One region of the Noviherbaspirillum sp. ST9 genome, then DNA from elsewhere that is predicted to be linked to it. Evidence: predicted binding sites of a transcription regulator. Region 1 holds the regulator's gene; the other holds the start of a gene.
What was found. The regulator HrcA, encoded in region 1, represses chaperone genes, less so after heat shock. The targets are predictions, from matches to a motif close to TTAGCACTCNNNNNNNNNGAGTGCTAA.
Positions count from the first base shown of each region.

Region 2: the regulator HrcA is predicted to act here: its motif matches at 1,499-1,525, upstream of rpoH (RNA polymerase sigma factor RpoH).

Region 1 covers NZ_JBLWFR010000007.1:245,270-252,708, reverse strand. The annotation lists gene leuS (leucine--tRNA ligase) at 1-930, opposite strand, end outside; gene ACNOHI_RS17835 (barstar family protein) at 1,025-1,351, opposite strand; gene ACNOHI_RS17830 (ExbD/TolR family protein) at 1,356-1,775, opposite strand; gene ACNOHI_RS17825 (MotA/TolQ/ExbB proton channel family protein) at 1,787-2,464, opposite strand; gene ACNOHI_RS17820 (energy transducer TonB) at 2,480-3,169, opposite strand; gene dapB (4-hydroxy-tetrahydrodipicolinate reductase) at 3,193-3,999, opposite strand; gene ACNOHI_RS17810 (outer membrane protein assembly factor BamE) at 4,009-4,434, opposite strand; gene fur (ferric iron uptake transcriptional regulator) at 4,608-5,039, shown strand; gene ACNOHI_RS17800 (PilZ domain-containing protein) at 5,162-5,491, shown strand; gene hrcA (heat-inducible transcriptional repressor HrcA) at 5,500-6,522, opposite strand; gene ACNOHI_RS17790 (HAD family hydrolase) at 6,606-7,304, opposite strand; gene ACNOHI_RS17785 (NAD kinase) at 7,370-7,439, shown strand, end outside.
Region 2 covers NZ_JBLWFR010000001.1:442,910-450,348, forward strand. The annotation lists gene ACNOHI_RS02165 (SCO family protein) at 1-468, shown strand, start outside; gene rpoH (RNA polymerase sigma factor RpoH) at 532-1,431, opposite strand; gene ftsX (permease-like cell division protein FtsX) at 1,661-2,587, opposite strand; gene ACNOHI_RS02180 (cell division ATP-binding protein FtsE) at 2,584-3,267, opposite strand; gene ftsY (signal recognition particle-docking protein FtsY) at 3,269-4,492, opposite strand; gene ACNOHI_RS02190 (M16 family metallopeptidase) at 4,635-6,005, shown strand; gene ACNOHI_RS02195 (M16 family metallopeptidase) at 6,023-7,345, shown strand; gene rsmD (16S rRNA (guanine(966)-N(2))-methyltransferase RsmD) at 7,350-7,439, shown strand, end outside.

The DNA.
Region 1 (7,439 bases):
CAGCTCGGCTTCGGTCGTGCCGCCGCGCTTGCATTCTTCAATGAAGGCGGCGAGCTTGGGATTCGATGCGGCCGCATGCGTGGCCAGCGGATGTTCGGGCGCGACGGCGCAGAAGGTCACGCCCATGATGGTGTCGGCGCGCGTGGTGAACACGAACAGCTTGCCGTCCTGGATCAGGTTGTCTTGCGCATCGCGGATCTCGTGCGGGAAGGCGAAACGCACGCCTTCGCTCTTGCCGATCCAGTTTTCCTGCATGATGCGAACGCGCTCGGGCCAGCCGGGCAGCTTGTTGACGACGTGGTCGAGCAGTTCTTCCGCGTAGTCGGTGATCTTCAGGTAGTAGCCGGGGATCTCGCGCTTTTCCACCAGCGCGCCGGTACGCCAGCCGCGGCCGTCGATGACCTGCTCATTGGCGAGCACGGTCTGGTCGACCGGGTCCCAGTTGACGACCTGGGTCTTGCGGTACGCGATGCCCTTTTCCAGCATCTTCAGGAAAAGCCACTGGTTCCACTTGTAGTAGCTCGGGTCGCAGGTGGCGACTTCGCGCGACCAGTCGATCGCCAGGCCCATTGCCTGCATCTGCTTCTTCATGTAGGCGATGTTGTCGTACGTCCACTTCGCCGGCGGCACACCGTTTTTCAGCGCGGCATTCTCGGCGGGCAGGCCGAACGCGTCCCAGCCCATCGGCATCAGCACGTTGTAGCCGTTCATGCGCAGGAAGCGCGACAGCATGTCGTTGATGGTGTAATTGCGTACGTGGCCCATGTGCAGCTTCCCGGACGGGTAGGGCAGCATGGAGCAGGCATAGAATTTTTTCTTTTCGTTGCCGTTGCGATCCTTGGCGTGCTCGACAGTCTTGTACGCGTCGATGGCATTCCAGTGAGCGTGCGCCGCTTTTTCGACGTCGCCGGGAAGATATTTTTCTTGCATGGCGGATGAGGCTGGTGAAAGTGAATGTGAACCGGCGATTATACCGCCCGGGAGGGGGTGTTGCGCCGCAACAGCGGGGGAATTTGGGCGCGAATCAGCGCAGCAGCAGGCGCAGGGGCGGTTTCTGGCCGCTTTCGATGCAGCGTTCGTTCACTTCGTCGGTGCATTCCTCCAGCGCTTCGAGGATTTCAGGCGCCTTCCTGCGCAGGGTTTCCGCGTGCAGAAGCTCGATGCACAGGATTTCATCCGGATTGAGCGCGAATTTTGTCATGCCGTCATCGTCGCGCACGCCGCCCATGCAATCGATCCACGCATCCATGTTGCGGCCGTAGAAATCCGGAAATCCGAAAACGGCCTGGCATTCGGCATGAAAGGTCTTCCAGTCGCTGATACGGCGGCCATCGAGCGATACGTCGGGCATGGTCTTAGTTTTCCTTGGCGTCGGTAACGAAGCCGAGCTTGTTCATGCCGTTGGTCTGCGCCGCAGACATGACGCGTGCAATGACCTCGTACCGTGTGGATTTGTCGGCGCGCAGTTGCAATTCGGGCTGCGGATTCTTTTGCGACTCCTGCGCCAGCTTCTGCCCCAGGTCCTTTTCGTCGACCGGATCATTGTTCCAGAAGATCCGGCCTTCGCCGTTGATCGACAGGGTGATCGTTTCCGGCTTTTGCGGCGAGACTGCGGCCGGGGCGTTGGGTAAGTCGAGCTTGATGGCGTGGGTGAACAGCGGCGCGGTGATGATGAAGATCACGAGGAGCACCAGCATCACGTCGACCATGGGCGTCACGTTGATGTCCGCCATGGGCGCCTGCTTCTGGTTGTCGTTGAATCCGCCGAAGGCCATGGCGTGTCTCCTTATTTGCCGACGCGAGCGCCGGTCGTCAGGAAGGCGTGGAGGTCGTGCGCGAAGGCGTCGAGTTCCGCCAGCGTGACCCGGTTCACGCGCGTAAATGCGTTATAGGCGAGCACGGCCGGAATGGCGACCACGAGGCCGAGTGCGGTCATGATCAGCGCTTCACCCACCGGGCCAGCGACCTTGTCGATCTGCACCGTGCCGGTGGTGGAGACCGCGACCAGCGCGTGGTAGATGCCCCAGACGGTGCCGAACAGCCCGACGAAGGGCGCGGTGGATCCGACGGAGGCCAGCAGGGTGAGTCCGTTCTCCAGGCGTGACGACACGCGGTTGATTTCCTGGCGCAGGGTGCGCGTGATCAGCTCGCTCGGGTCGATGCTCGCATTCAGCGATCCGGCCTGCGCAGTGACATTGGCGGCTTCCGCACTCTGGATCGCGAGCGGGGCGTACACGTTCTCACTGTCGGCATTCTTGACGACGGCGATGGCGTCGGTCAGCGTCGGGGCCTTCCAAAAACCCTCCAGCGCGCCGGCGCTGCGGCGGATGCGCCAGGAGCTCCAGGTCTTCGAGAAGATGTAGTACCAGCTGACGACCGACATCAGCAGGAGCAGGTAGGCGACCGAATGCGTGACGGCGTCGCCCTGGGCCCAATAATGCGCAAATCCGAGTGACTGGTTCATGTTGTGTAAAAAAGATTAATTGTTCTGAAGTTTAAACGGAATGGGCACCTGATACCACTCGGCCACTGGTTTGCCGTCGATCGTGGCCGGCTTGAAGCGCCAGCTCATGACGGTCTTCCGGGCGGATTCGTCGAGCAGGGTGTGGCCGCTCGAGGACTTGATCTCCACTGCGCCCGCTGTGCCTTCCGCCGTAACGAGCACGCGCAGGACGACCGTGCCTTCGTCGCCATTGTTGAGCGAAATGCGCGGGTAGGGCGGCGTGCGATTGGTCGCTGCATAGCTCGCCTCTGACGCACTGGTCCGTACTGGAGCGGGTGGGGCTGGCGCTGCCGGTGGTGCCGGTGGTGCTGCAGGCGCAGGCGCGGACGCAGGCGGTCCGGCGGCGGGAGCGGGCTTCGTGTCCTGCGATGTGGTGTGCGCGGGGGCGGGCGAAGGTGCGGCGACGCTTGGGGCGGGCTTGGGAATGGGGGCCGGCTTGGGCGTGGGACGCGCCTTCTTCACCGGCGCTGGCGCAGGAGCTGGCACGTGCGGTGCGGGAGGCGCCACCGGAAAGGGGGGAGGTTCGGGCCGGAGGAGTTGGACCTGTACCGGCTCGCTGCGCGTATCGGGTTCCGGCTTGGCCGTCAGCCCCCGAACCACTGCCACAATCAGTAATGCATGCAGCAGGATGGTCGCGGCGGCGGCAACTGGCGCGGGTGTCGGCATCGCGTGGCCTGCGCCTCGTTCCTTTACTTCAGGCCGAGGACATCCTGCATGTCGTACAGGCCGGTCTTCTTGTCGGCGAGGAAGCGCGCGGCGCGGACGCTGCCCTGGGCATAGCTGAAGCGGCTGGACGACTTGTGACTGATTTCGATGCGTTCGCCGATGCCGGCAAACAGTACCGTATGGTCGCCAACGATGTCGCCGCCACGGATGGTTGCAAAGCCGATCGACGACGGCTCGCGCTCGCCAGTCACGCCTTCACGGGCGTATACCGCGACATCGTCGAGGTCGCGGCCGAGTGCGGAGGCAATGACTTCGCCCATCTTGAGCGCGGTGCCGGACGGGGCGTCCACCTTGTGACGATGGTGCGCTTCGATGATTTCGATGTCATAACCGTGGGAGAAGCTCTTCGCCGCCATTTCCAGCAGCTTGAGCGTGACGTTGACGCCGACGCTCATATTCGGTGCGAACACGACGGCAGTCTTTTGTGCGGCTGCCGCAATGGCGGCCTTGCCGGCTTCATCGAAACCGGTTGTGCCGATGATGACCTTGATGCCGTGCTGCGCGCAGTACTCGAGGTGCTTGAGCGTGCCTTCCGGGCGCGTAAAGTCGATCAGGAATTCGGCGTCGGCGAGACCTTTCGCCAGATCGGACTCGATGGTCACGCCCGCGGGCTTGCCCAGGAAGGCCGCCGCATCGGTGCCGATGGCCGGCGATTGCGGTACGTCGAGCGCGCCGACGAGTGTAGCGTCGTCTGCGTTCTGGATCGTTTCGATCAGCATGCGGCCCATGCGGCCGGATGCGCCTGCTACGGCGATTTTCAGTTGGCTCATGTGATGCTCTTACTTGCCGGCGGTGCCAGCGATGAATGCGAGATATTCTTGTTCAGTCGGCAAGGTGTCACCGTCGATGTTGACCACACGGTTATCCTTGAAGAAGACCGTCACGCGGCTGGCGATGACTTCGCCACTACTTTTCTTCATGCGGAACACGTAATCCCAGCGGTCGGCATGGAACATGTCAGTCAGCAGGGGCGTGCCGAGGACGAAACGCACTTGCTCGCGAGTGACGCCTTCGCTGCGCTGCATGCCTTCTTTTAGTTGCGCCACCATTTCACGCGACACGAAATTGCCCTGCTGAATATCGATGCGATAAGGCGTGAGAAATCCCAGGAAGCGCTGGATGCCGGTTGGCTTTGACGTCGTCAATGCGCTTGATGCGGATTGCTCGGCAGCCGGGGTGCTGGCGGCAGCGGGTTCGTCGATCAATGGATTTTTGCTCGCGCAACCGGAAAGGACGGCGGCGGCGAGGCAGAATGCCGCAGCAAGGGTTGAACGATCAGCACTGAAGGGCGACATTCGCATAAATGGTTCTCAATTCGTTGAGCAATCTGGCCAAAACGCTATATGATAAAGCAGATATACGGAAACCGACCAACAACATGACCAACACGCCTAATGATCTGAAAGCCAGCGGCCTGAAGGCGACGCTGCCGCGGCTGAAGATTCTCGAGATTTTCCAGACGAGCACGGTCCGCCATCTGAGTGCGGAGGACGTGTACAAGATTCTCCTGACCGAAAACATGGATGTCGGATTGGCAACGGTTTACCGCGTGCTGACGCAGTTCGAGCAGGCGGGCCTGCTGCACCGGAACCATTTCGAAACCGGCAAGGCGGTGTTCGAGCTGAACGCGGGGTCGCATCATGACCATCTCGTCTGCCTCGACTGCGGCAGGGTGGAGGAGTTTTTCGACGATGAGATCGAAAAACGGCAGCAGAAGATTGCGAAAGAGCGCGGGTTCGATATCTCCGAGCACGCGCTGGCACTTTACGGCCACTGCACCAAATCCGATTGCCCCCATCGGCCCCGTTGATCTGCCGAGCCGGCGATTGCCGGCAGCGTTCCTGAACTCATTGCTTTTCCCGCCTGCATAATCCGTTGTCATGCCCCGCCAAGGGGCCAACCACCGACTGCTGCAGGCCAGGTTTTCCCCTGATGACTGCCAATTCTGAAACCAGAGTCTATCCCCGCAAAGTCTTGCGCGCGCAGGCCCGCGTCGCGCTTCCCGGCATGCCGGCCCTGCGTGCCAAAACTATTGACATCTCCCTCGGCGGTCTATGTCTCATGGTTCCCGAGCAACTCCCGTCGGGAAAGGTATGCAATGTCGGATTCGAGGCGCCCTTGAATGGAAAGACGGTCCGTGTTTTTGCCATGGCCAAGGTGGTCTACAGCATCCTGGCCGGAACCGATGGATTTCGTACCGGCCTGCAATTCACGGAAATCGATGCGGCCAACAACAAGCTGCTGGCCGAAGTGATGATTTAAATCGTTACTCAGTGATGGCTGAGCGCGTTGGACAGAAGCTTGGCCGTGATGTCGACGATCGGTATGACGCGCTCGTAAGCCATGCGCGTCGGGCCGATGACCCCGAGTGTTCCCACGATCTTGCCGTTGACTTCATAGGGCGCGGTGACAATGCTCATTTCTTCCATCGGCACGAGCTGGGATTCGCCACCGATGAAAATCTGCACACCCGTCGCCTTGCTCGATACGTCGAGCAGTTGCATCAGGCTGGTCTTCTGCTCGAACAGGTCGAACAGCTTGCGCAGTGAATTCATGTTCGACGCGAGGTCGGTGACGCTGAGGAGATTGCGTTCGCCGGAAATGACAACATCTTCCTCGTTTTCTGCCATCGCATCGCTGCCCGCTTCCACCGCTGCCTGCATCAGGCGCGTCATGTCGTCGCGCAGCTGGCGCAATTCGTTCTGCAGGCGGGTCCGCACCTCGTCGAAGCCCAGGCCGGCGAAGTGCTGGTTGATGTAGTTCGCCGCCTGCACCAGCTGCGCCGGCGAGTAGTCGACATCGGTCAGCAGCAGGCGATTCTGCACATCTCCACCGGGCGTGACGATCACCAGGAGGATGCGCTTCTCGGAAAGCCGCATGAACTCGATCTGCTGGAAGACCGACTCATGGCGCGGCGTCATGACCACGCCGGCAAACTGCGACAGGGAGGACAGCATCTGGGCCGCATTGGAAATGATCTTTTGCGGCGAAGCTGTCTGCAGGCGCGGTTGCAGTTTCGATTCCACGGTCGTTTCGTCGATCGGCTGCACGGTCAGCAGGGTGTCGACGAACATCCGGTAGCCGCGCGGCGTCGGTATCCGTCCCGCCGAGGTGTGCGGGCTGCACACATAGCCGAGCTCTTCCAGGTCGGCCATGATGTTGCGAATGGTCGCCGGGGACAGTTCAAGTCCGGAAATCCTGGAAAGGGCGCGCGAGCCAACGGGCTGGCCGTCGGCGATATAACGTTCGACCAAGGCCTTGAGCAATGTTTGTGCGCGGGAATCGAGTTGCATACGATTATTCTACCGAGCCATGACAGCGGGTGCCAGAACATGTTGCCTGCAGGCGTCACCCGATATCGATTGTTATCAAGGGGTTACTGCTCATCCAGCCAGCTTTCCAGTTCGTACAGGTTGCCAAATACGGCATCCGGGCGAACTTGTTCTGGCAACACGCGGTCCGGCCCGAGCTCCTGGCGATTGATCCATGCAGCACGCAGGCCCGCTTTCTGCGCTCCTTCCACATCCAGGAACGGGTCGTCGCCGACATACAGGGTCTCCCCAGGCGAAACATCGAGCGCCGTGCATGCAGCGTGGAAAATCGCCGCATCCGGTTTCGCGAAGCCGATGTGATGCGCGGCAAGCGAAGCCTGGAAATAATGCGCCATGCCGACCACGTGCAAGTCGGCCACGCCATTCGACACAGAGCCTAGAACGACCCGTTCGCGGAGTCTTTCCAGTGCCGGGCGAACATCCTCGAACGGCGTCACTTCGTTTCGCGCTGTCGAAAACACATCCATTGCGTCGTCCACCAGCCTCACGTCCAGTCCGGCATCGGTAAATGCCTCCAGCAGCACGGCACGGCGCAAGAGGCGCAGGTCCAGCTGGTAGACCGGATCGGTTGCCATCAATTGCTGGCGTCGCTCGCGCATGCTTTCTATCGTGACGCGCTGGGCGACCGGCGGCGCGTTCAGCTTCAACCACTCGTAGAGCAGCTTTTCCGCGCGCTTGATGACCGGCACAATCGGCCACAGCGTGTCGTCCAGGTCGAACAGTACGGCTCTTATACTTGACATATGGGATCGGGTTCTTGCGTTTCAATGCCTGTAACAGACCCTCAAATTATGGTCTAATCTGCTGCATGTTGCCTTTCAAGCCATTTGACCGCTCGGTCGCCTTCCAGACTGTTGCCATCGTCGGCAAATACATGG
Region 2 (7,439 bases), on a different contig from region 1:
GACTTTGCCATGCCGGACCACACCGGCAAGATGCGCACGTTGGCCGACTTCAAGGGCAAGGCGGTGGTCGTGTTCTTCGGCTATACGCGGTGCCCGGATGTGTGCCCGACAACGATGGCAGAGATGGCGAACGTGATGCAGCAGCTCGGCCCCCTGGCGGAGAAGGTCCAGGTGCTGTTCGTGACGGTGGACCCGGAGCGTGACACACCTGAATTGCTGTCCAAGTACGTGCCGTCCTTCGACCCACGCTTCCTCGGTCTCGTCGGCGACAAGGCGCAGACGGAAAAGATCGCGAAGGATTTCCGGGTGTTCTACCAGAAGGCGGCAGGCAAGGAGCCGGGAAGCTACACGATGGACCACACGGCGGGCAGCTACATCTTTGACCCGCAAGGGCGGTTGCGTCTGTTCGTGCGGCACGGCCAGGGGCCGGAGCCGATTGCGCATGACTTGAAACTGCTGCTTTCCTGAAAGCATTCGACAAAAGAAAAAGGCGCCCAGTGACGGGCGCCTTTTTTATTGCCGAAGTTCCAGTCAAACGTAGGCAGCAAGCGTGCCTTTCATCTTCTTCAACGCGGCGCTTTCGATCTGGCGGATGCGCTCGGCGGACACGCCGAACTCGTCAGCCAGTTCGTGCAGCGTGGCGCCGGAACCGTCGTCATTCGAGAGCCAGCGCGCTTCGACGATGCGGCGCGAACGCGGGTCGAGCTTTTCGAGTGCCGCTTCCAGCCCTTCGGACTGCATCCGGTCGAACTGCTTCGCTTCCATCGCCTTCGTCGGCTCTGCGGTATCGGAGGACAGGTAAGCGATCGGGGCGAACTTGTCGTCTTCGTCATCGCTCGGTCCGTCGAGGGCGATGTCGTGGCCCGACATGCGGGTTTCCATCTCGATCACTTCCTCGCGCTTGACGTTGAGCGACTTGGCGAGATCGTCGACCTGCGCCGGCGTCATCGCGTCCAGGCTTTCCTTGTGGCTGCGCAGGTTAAAGAACAGCTTGCGCTGTGCCTTCGTCGTGGCGATCTTCACCAGGCGCCAGTTCTTCAGGATGTATTCGTGAATTTCGGCCTTGATCCAATGCATCGCATACGACACCAGGCGCACGCCCTGGTCGGGATCGAAGCGCTTTACCGCCTTCATCAAGCCGATGTTGCCTTCCTGGATCAGGTCGGCATGCGGCAGCCCGTAGCCAAGGTAGCCACGCGCGATGGAAACCACCAGACGCAGGTGCGACATGACCAGTTTCTGCGCCGCCGCCAGATCGTTCTGCTCGCGCAGGCGACGGGCAAGCGACGTCTCTTCTTCGTGCGTCAGCATCGGAATGCGATTGACGGACGAGATGTACGCTTCGATGTTGCCGAGGCTGCCCGGGAAACCGAGCGTCAGGGCATGACTTCCCATCGGAACCAATGCGGTTTGTGCAGAAGTTGCTTTCATCGTTTCTCCTTGCCTTGCCAGTGTTTCCTCTATTGAAACGAGGAGGATGACTGATTTCGTCACTATATTAGCACTCTCAAGGGGTGAGTGCTAATGCGCGTTTTCAACGGTCGAGATAGGAAGTATCTATTCCGAGGGCTGTTTCCACATAGCTAACTGACTATAGAACAGGAGCCAGGGGAAAAGTTGTTAAGAATCAAAATGTTGCAGGAAAAGACCTGCGCAGGATCTAGGGAAGTCGAGCCAGTTGCCGCCTGACAGATAGCAGCGCTCCGGCCAGACCCAGTCCCGCGCTTATTGCCAACATGGCAAGTGTTGCGCTGATGCCTAGCGGTGCCAGCCGGAACTCCGACGCGTACAGCCGTGCGAAATCGGTGATGGCGTCGTTCAATGGGTGAAGCGAAACCGCCACTGCCCCAAGTGCCGCTGCGCCCGCGCATAATCCGAGCAGGGCACCGGTGTAGTAGAACGGCCGGTAAATATACGAGTCCGTCGCGCCGAACATCCGGCACACTTCAATTTCGTCGCGTTGCGTCATCACCTGAAGACGGATGGTATTGAAGACCACGGCAACGACGACGACGCCCAGCGTGGCAGCGAGGAACAGTAACGCAAGCCGCAAGACGTGCATCAGGGCGGCGAGGCGCTTGACCCATGCGGAATCGATCTGGACGTATTCGACACCGGGCAGGGATTTGAGTTGCGCAGCGAGGGTTTCGACTTTCGCGGCATCCGAGGCATCGCGCACGCCGGAAAGTTTCAGCACGTAACCATCCGGCAACGGATTTTCGCCGAGCGCCGTGATGGCGTCGTCGAGGCCAGTCTTGTTCTTCAGCAGGGTGAGGGCCTGCTCACGTGGAATGAATTCCAGTTTTCCGGCGTTGCCCGATTCCTGAACCGTGCGGCGGATCTGCGAACCGAGTGCGGTTGCCCGTTCCCGTGGCGTTTCCATGGACATGAAGATGCTGATTTCCGGTTCTACAGCGAGCTGCTCGGACACCGGGCGTACGTTTTCGAGCAGGGTTAGACCGGCGAACGGCAGGGCGAGCGCAATCGCCACCACCACCACATTCAGGGAAAAGCTTCCGGGAGAGCGCAGCAGGTGCCGGAAAGCGCTTGCCAGTGCGAGGACATGCTGTCTGAGCCAAACGATCATGCGGCCCCCTGGAAGGATTCCACGGCCGGCGCACCGGTAAGGTGCCCGTGTTCGAGATAGACCACACGCGGCGCACTGGCGAGGATACTTTCGTCATGCGTAGCAATGATGCAGGTCACACCAACGCCGTGGAAGGCCCTCAGCGCATCCATGACCTTTTTAGCGCTTGCGCGGTCCAGGTTGGCGGTCGGTTCGTCGGCAAGAATGATCTGGGGGCGATTGACGATCGCGCGCGCAATTGACACCCGCTGCTGCTCGCCCCCGGATAGCGCCATCGGATCCGACGCTGCCTTGTCGAGCAGGCCGACCTTGTCGAGCGCGGCACGCGCACGCTTTTCGGCGTCAGACCCGGCGGTTCCAATGACCAGCAGGGGCAACATGACGTTGGCAAGCACGCTGCGGTCGTTCAGCAGGCTCTGCTGCTGGAAGATCAGGCCGAGGTTGCGGCGCAGGTAGGGCAGTCCCGAGGCGTTCAGCCGGCCGACATCCTGGCCGTTGACCGACACGGTTCCCGAAGTGGGGCGCTCCATTACCGCGATCATCTTGAGCAGGGTCGATTTGCCTGCGCCTGACGGACCGGACAAGAAGACGAGTTCGCCCTTGTCGATCGTCAGGTCGATATCGGTCAGGGCGGAAGACCCGCGCCCGTATTGCTTGGAAACGTGCCGGAACTCGATCATGTCAGCTCAGCAGCGCATCGACGAATTCTTCGGCATTGAAGGGCTGCAGGTCTTCGATCGTTTCGCCGACGCCGATGAAGTAGACCGGCACCGGGCGGGTCTTTGCAATTGCGGCAAGCACGCCGCCCTTGGCGGTACCGTCCAGCTTGGTGATGACCAGGCCGGTCAGTTGCAGCGCATCGTCGAAAGCCTTCACTTGCGCCAGCGCGTTCTGTCCCGTATTGCCGTCGATGACGAGCAGGACTTCATGCGGCGCGTTCTGCATACCCTTGCCGATCACGCGCTTGATTTTCTTGAGCTCTTCCATCAGGTGCAGCTGTGTCGGCAGGCGGCCTGCGGTATCGACCATCACCACATCGACATTGCGCGCCTTGGCGGATTGGACCGCGTCGAAGGCGACGGCGGCTGGATCGCCCGATTCCTGGGCAACCACCGTGACATTGTTGCGCTGGCCCCAGATCGCGAGCTGTTCGCGCGCGGCGGCACGGAAGGTGTCGCCGGCGGCGAGCAGGACGGACTGATGGTGCGCCTGCAGATGCTTGGCCAGCTTGCCGATTGTGGTGGTCTTTCCAGCGCCGTTGACGCCGGCGATCATCATGACCAGCGGCTGTTCGCGGCCAAGCACCAACGGCTTCTGCAGCGGCGAGAGCATGTCGATCAGCAGGGTGCGCAGCGCCGCCTTGACCTGTTCGGCCTCGGTCAGTTTTTCCGCCTTGACCTTCTTCTTGAGTTCGTCGAGGAGGAAGTGGGTTGCTTCCACGCCGGCGTCCGAGACCAGCAGGGCGGATTCGAGTTCTTCGTAGAGGTCGTCGTCGATCTTGGCGCCAACGAAGAGCGTGGTCAGGTTCGTGGACGTTTTCGACAGGCCGGCCTTCAGGCGCTGTAGCCAGGAGCGCTTCTGCTCGGGCGGGGGCGGCTCCGCGGGAACGATTTCGCCCTCGGGCTCTTCCACCGCAACCGGTGTCGGAACCGGAACCGGCTCGGGAAGTGGGGCCGGCGCGGCAACGGTAACAGGAACAGGTTCCGGCGCTGGCACCTCGACAGGCTCGGGCACAACCTCGGGTACCAGCGGCTGTTCCTTCTTGAACAAGTTCAGCCAGGAGGACTTTTGCGGCGCCGGTGCCTCGGCCGGCGCGGGAGCGACTTCCGGTGCGGCTGTTTCTGGTGCCGCCTCCGTTGGCGGCGCAGGCGTATCTTTCGGTTTTTTCTTGAAGAAACTAAACATCGGAGCAGGGGAGGTGGGCAGTCCTGGGCGCGCAAAGCGTCGCCGCAGAAAGAAGATACAATCGGAACCTCATTTCACGGGTGGCGTCATCTTGCATTGCCACCGCATCAAACCAGTCCTCTATTTTATCAGAGCGGAGATTATGAAATTCCGGATCGCCTTATTGCTGTCCGCGTGGATGCTGGCCTTCCTGCCGACGGCCTCGCATGCGGCGGCAGCGCAGGAGTTCATGTTGAAGAACGGCATGAAAATCATCGTCAAGGAAGACCATCGCGCGCCGACAGTGGCGCACATGATCTGGTACAAGGCCGGGTCGATGGATGAACAAAATGGCACCACGGGCGTCGCGCACGCGCTGGAACACATGATGTTCAAGGGGACGAAGACGCTGAAGCCGGGCGAATTCAGTCAGCGCGTAGCGGCATTGGGCGGGCGCGAGAACGCATTCACGAGCAAGGACTACACGGGCTATTTCCAGCAGATCGAGAAGTCGAAGCTGGAAAAGGTCATGGCGCTGGAAGCCGACCGCATGGCAAATCTCATTCTCGACAAGGAAGAGTTCTCCCGCGAAATCCGCGTCGTCATGGAGGAGCGCCGCTGGCGTACCGAGGACCAGCCTATTCCGCAGGTCTACGAGGCGCTCAATGCAACTGCCTTCACCGCCCATCCGTACCACCACCCGATCGCCGGCTGGATGAGTGACTTGCTGACCATGACTGTGCAGGATGCCAAGGCCTGGTATGAGCGCTGGTACGCGCCCAACAATGCGGTGATGGTTGTGACGGGCGACGTCGACGCGAAGCAGGTGCTTGTGCTGGCGGAGAAGCACTTCGGCAAGATTCCGCGCAAGGCGGTGCCGGTGACGAAGGTTCAGGAAGAGCCACCGCAACGCGGTATTCGCAGGGTGACGGTCAAGGCCCCTGCTGAAAATCCCTATGTTGTTCTTGCCTTCAAGGTTCCCGCCTTGCGCGACGTGGAGAAGGACGACGAGTCGCATGCGCTCGACGTGCTTGCGGCGATCCTTGACGGGTACGACAACGCCCGCCTGAACGCCAAACTGGTTCGCACCGACCGCGTCGCCAATTCGGCCGGTGCCGGCTATACGAACATCGCGCGGGGCCCCGTGCTGTTCCTGCTCGATGGCACGCCCGCGACCGGCACGACGACCGAGCAACTCGAAAAGCTGCTGCGCGCCGAAGTCGAGCGCATCGCGAACGAAGGCATTTCGGAACAGGAACTCAAGCGCGTGAAGGCGCAGCTGATCGCCGGCCAGATCTACAAGCGCGACTCCATCTTCGGCCAGGCGATGGAAATCGGCACCATGGAAATGTCGGGCATCTCGCATACCAAGATCGACCGGATCATCGACAAGCTCAAGGAAGTGACCGGCGAGCAGGTGCAGGCCGTCGCGAAGAAATACTTCGGTGACGACGCGCTCACGGTGGCCACCCTCGTGCCGCTGCCGATCACTGAGAAAAAAGCTCCCGCAGCACCCAAGGGCTTGCGTCACTAATGGTGGAATAGAACATGATGAAACGCATTCTCTTTGCATTCCTGCTTGCCTTCGCGAGCGCTGGCCCGGCCAGCGCCGCGCTGAAGATCCAGTCCTGGAGCCTCGCCAACGGCGCGAAGGTCCTGTTCGTCGAAAACCACTCGATTCCCATCCTCGACGTCAGCGTTGAGTTCGACGCAGGCTCGCGGCGCGACCCGCAGGGCAAATCGGGGACGGCGGAACTCACCAACGCCATGCTGGCACGCGGCCTGCGCGAGTCGGCCACGCCCAGCCAGGAACCGGCGATGACTGAGGCGCAGATTTCCGACGCCATCGCTGATACGGCGGCCCAGCGCGGCGGCGGTGTCGGCGGCGACCGCGCCGGTGCGAGCCTGCGCACGCTTTCCAGTGCTGCCGAGCGTGACGCATCCGTGAATCTGCTCGCCCGTATCCTCGCGCATCCGAGTTTTCCCGAGAACTTCCTCGCACGCGACAAGGCCCGCACGATCGCCGCGATCAAGGAAGACGAAACCAAGCCCGAATCGATCGCCAGCAAGGCGTTCTGGCGCCTGCTGTACGGTTCACATCCGTATTCGCAGTACCCGACCGTGCCTTCGGTGGAGTCGATTACGCGCGACGACCTGGTGGCCTTCCACACGACACATTACGTTGCCAACCGGGCGGTCATCGCGATGATCGGCGACATCACGCGTGCTGAAGCCGATGCCATCGCGCAGCAGCTTACCTCCCGCTTGCCGCAAGGGGCGCCCCTGCCGGCGCTGCCCAAGGTCGACACGATGGCGGCGAGCGAGGAACGCATCCCGCATCCGGCGACGCAAGCGCACATCATGCTGGGCCTTCCCGCCATCGTGCGCGGCGAGCCGGACTACTTTCCCCTGTTGGTCGGAAACTACACGCTTGGCGGCGGCGGCTTCGTGTCGCGCCTGACGCATGAAGTCCGCGAAAAGCGCGGCCTGTCCTACAGCGTGTACAGCTATTTCAACCCGATGGCGCAGCCGGGGCCCTTCCAGGCGGGCCTGCAGACGCAGAAGGAGCAAACCGACGAGGCATTGAAGGTCGTGCGCGATACCATTGGGACCTTCCTGCGCGACGGCCCCACGCCGCAGGAGCTGAAGGCGGCAAAGGACAACCTGATCGGCGGCTTTGCGCTGCGTATCGATAACAACCGCAAGATCCTGGATAACATCGCCGCGATCGGCTTCTACAACCTGCCGCTCGATTACCTTGATACCTGGACCGCAAAGATCGAAAAAGTGACGATCGCCGACGTCAAGGCTGCTTTCCAGCGCAAACTGGCGCTCGACCGGATGTCCACCGTGATTGTTGGCAATGCAAAATAAGAACATGCAAAGAAACCGCCCCGGCAAAGCCGCACAGGGAAAACGACCGCCGCACCAGGTGCGCATCATTGGGGGGCAATGGAAGCGCACGCCG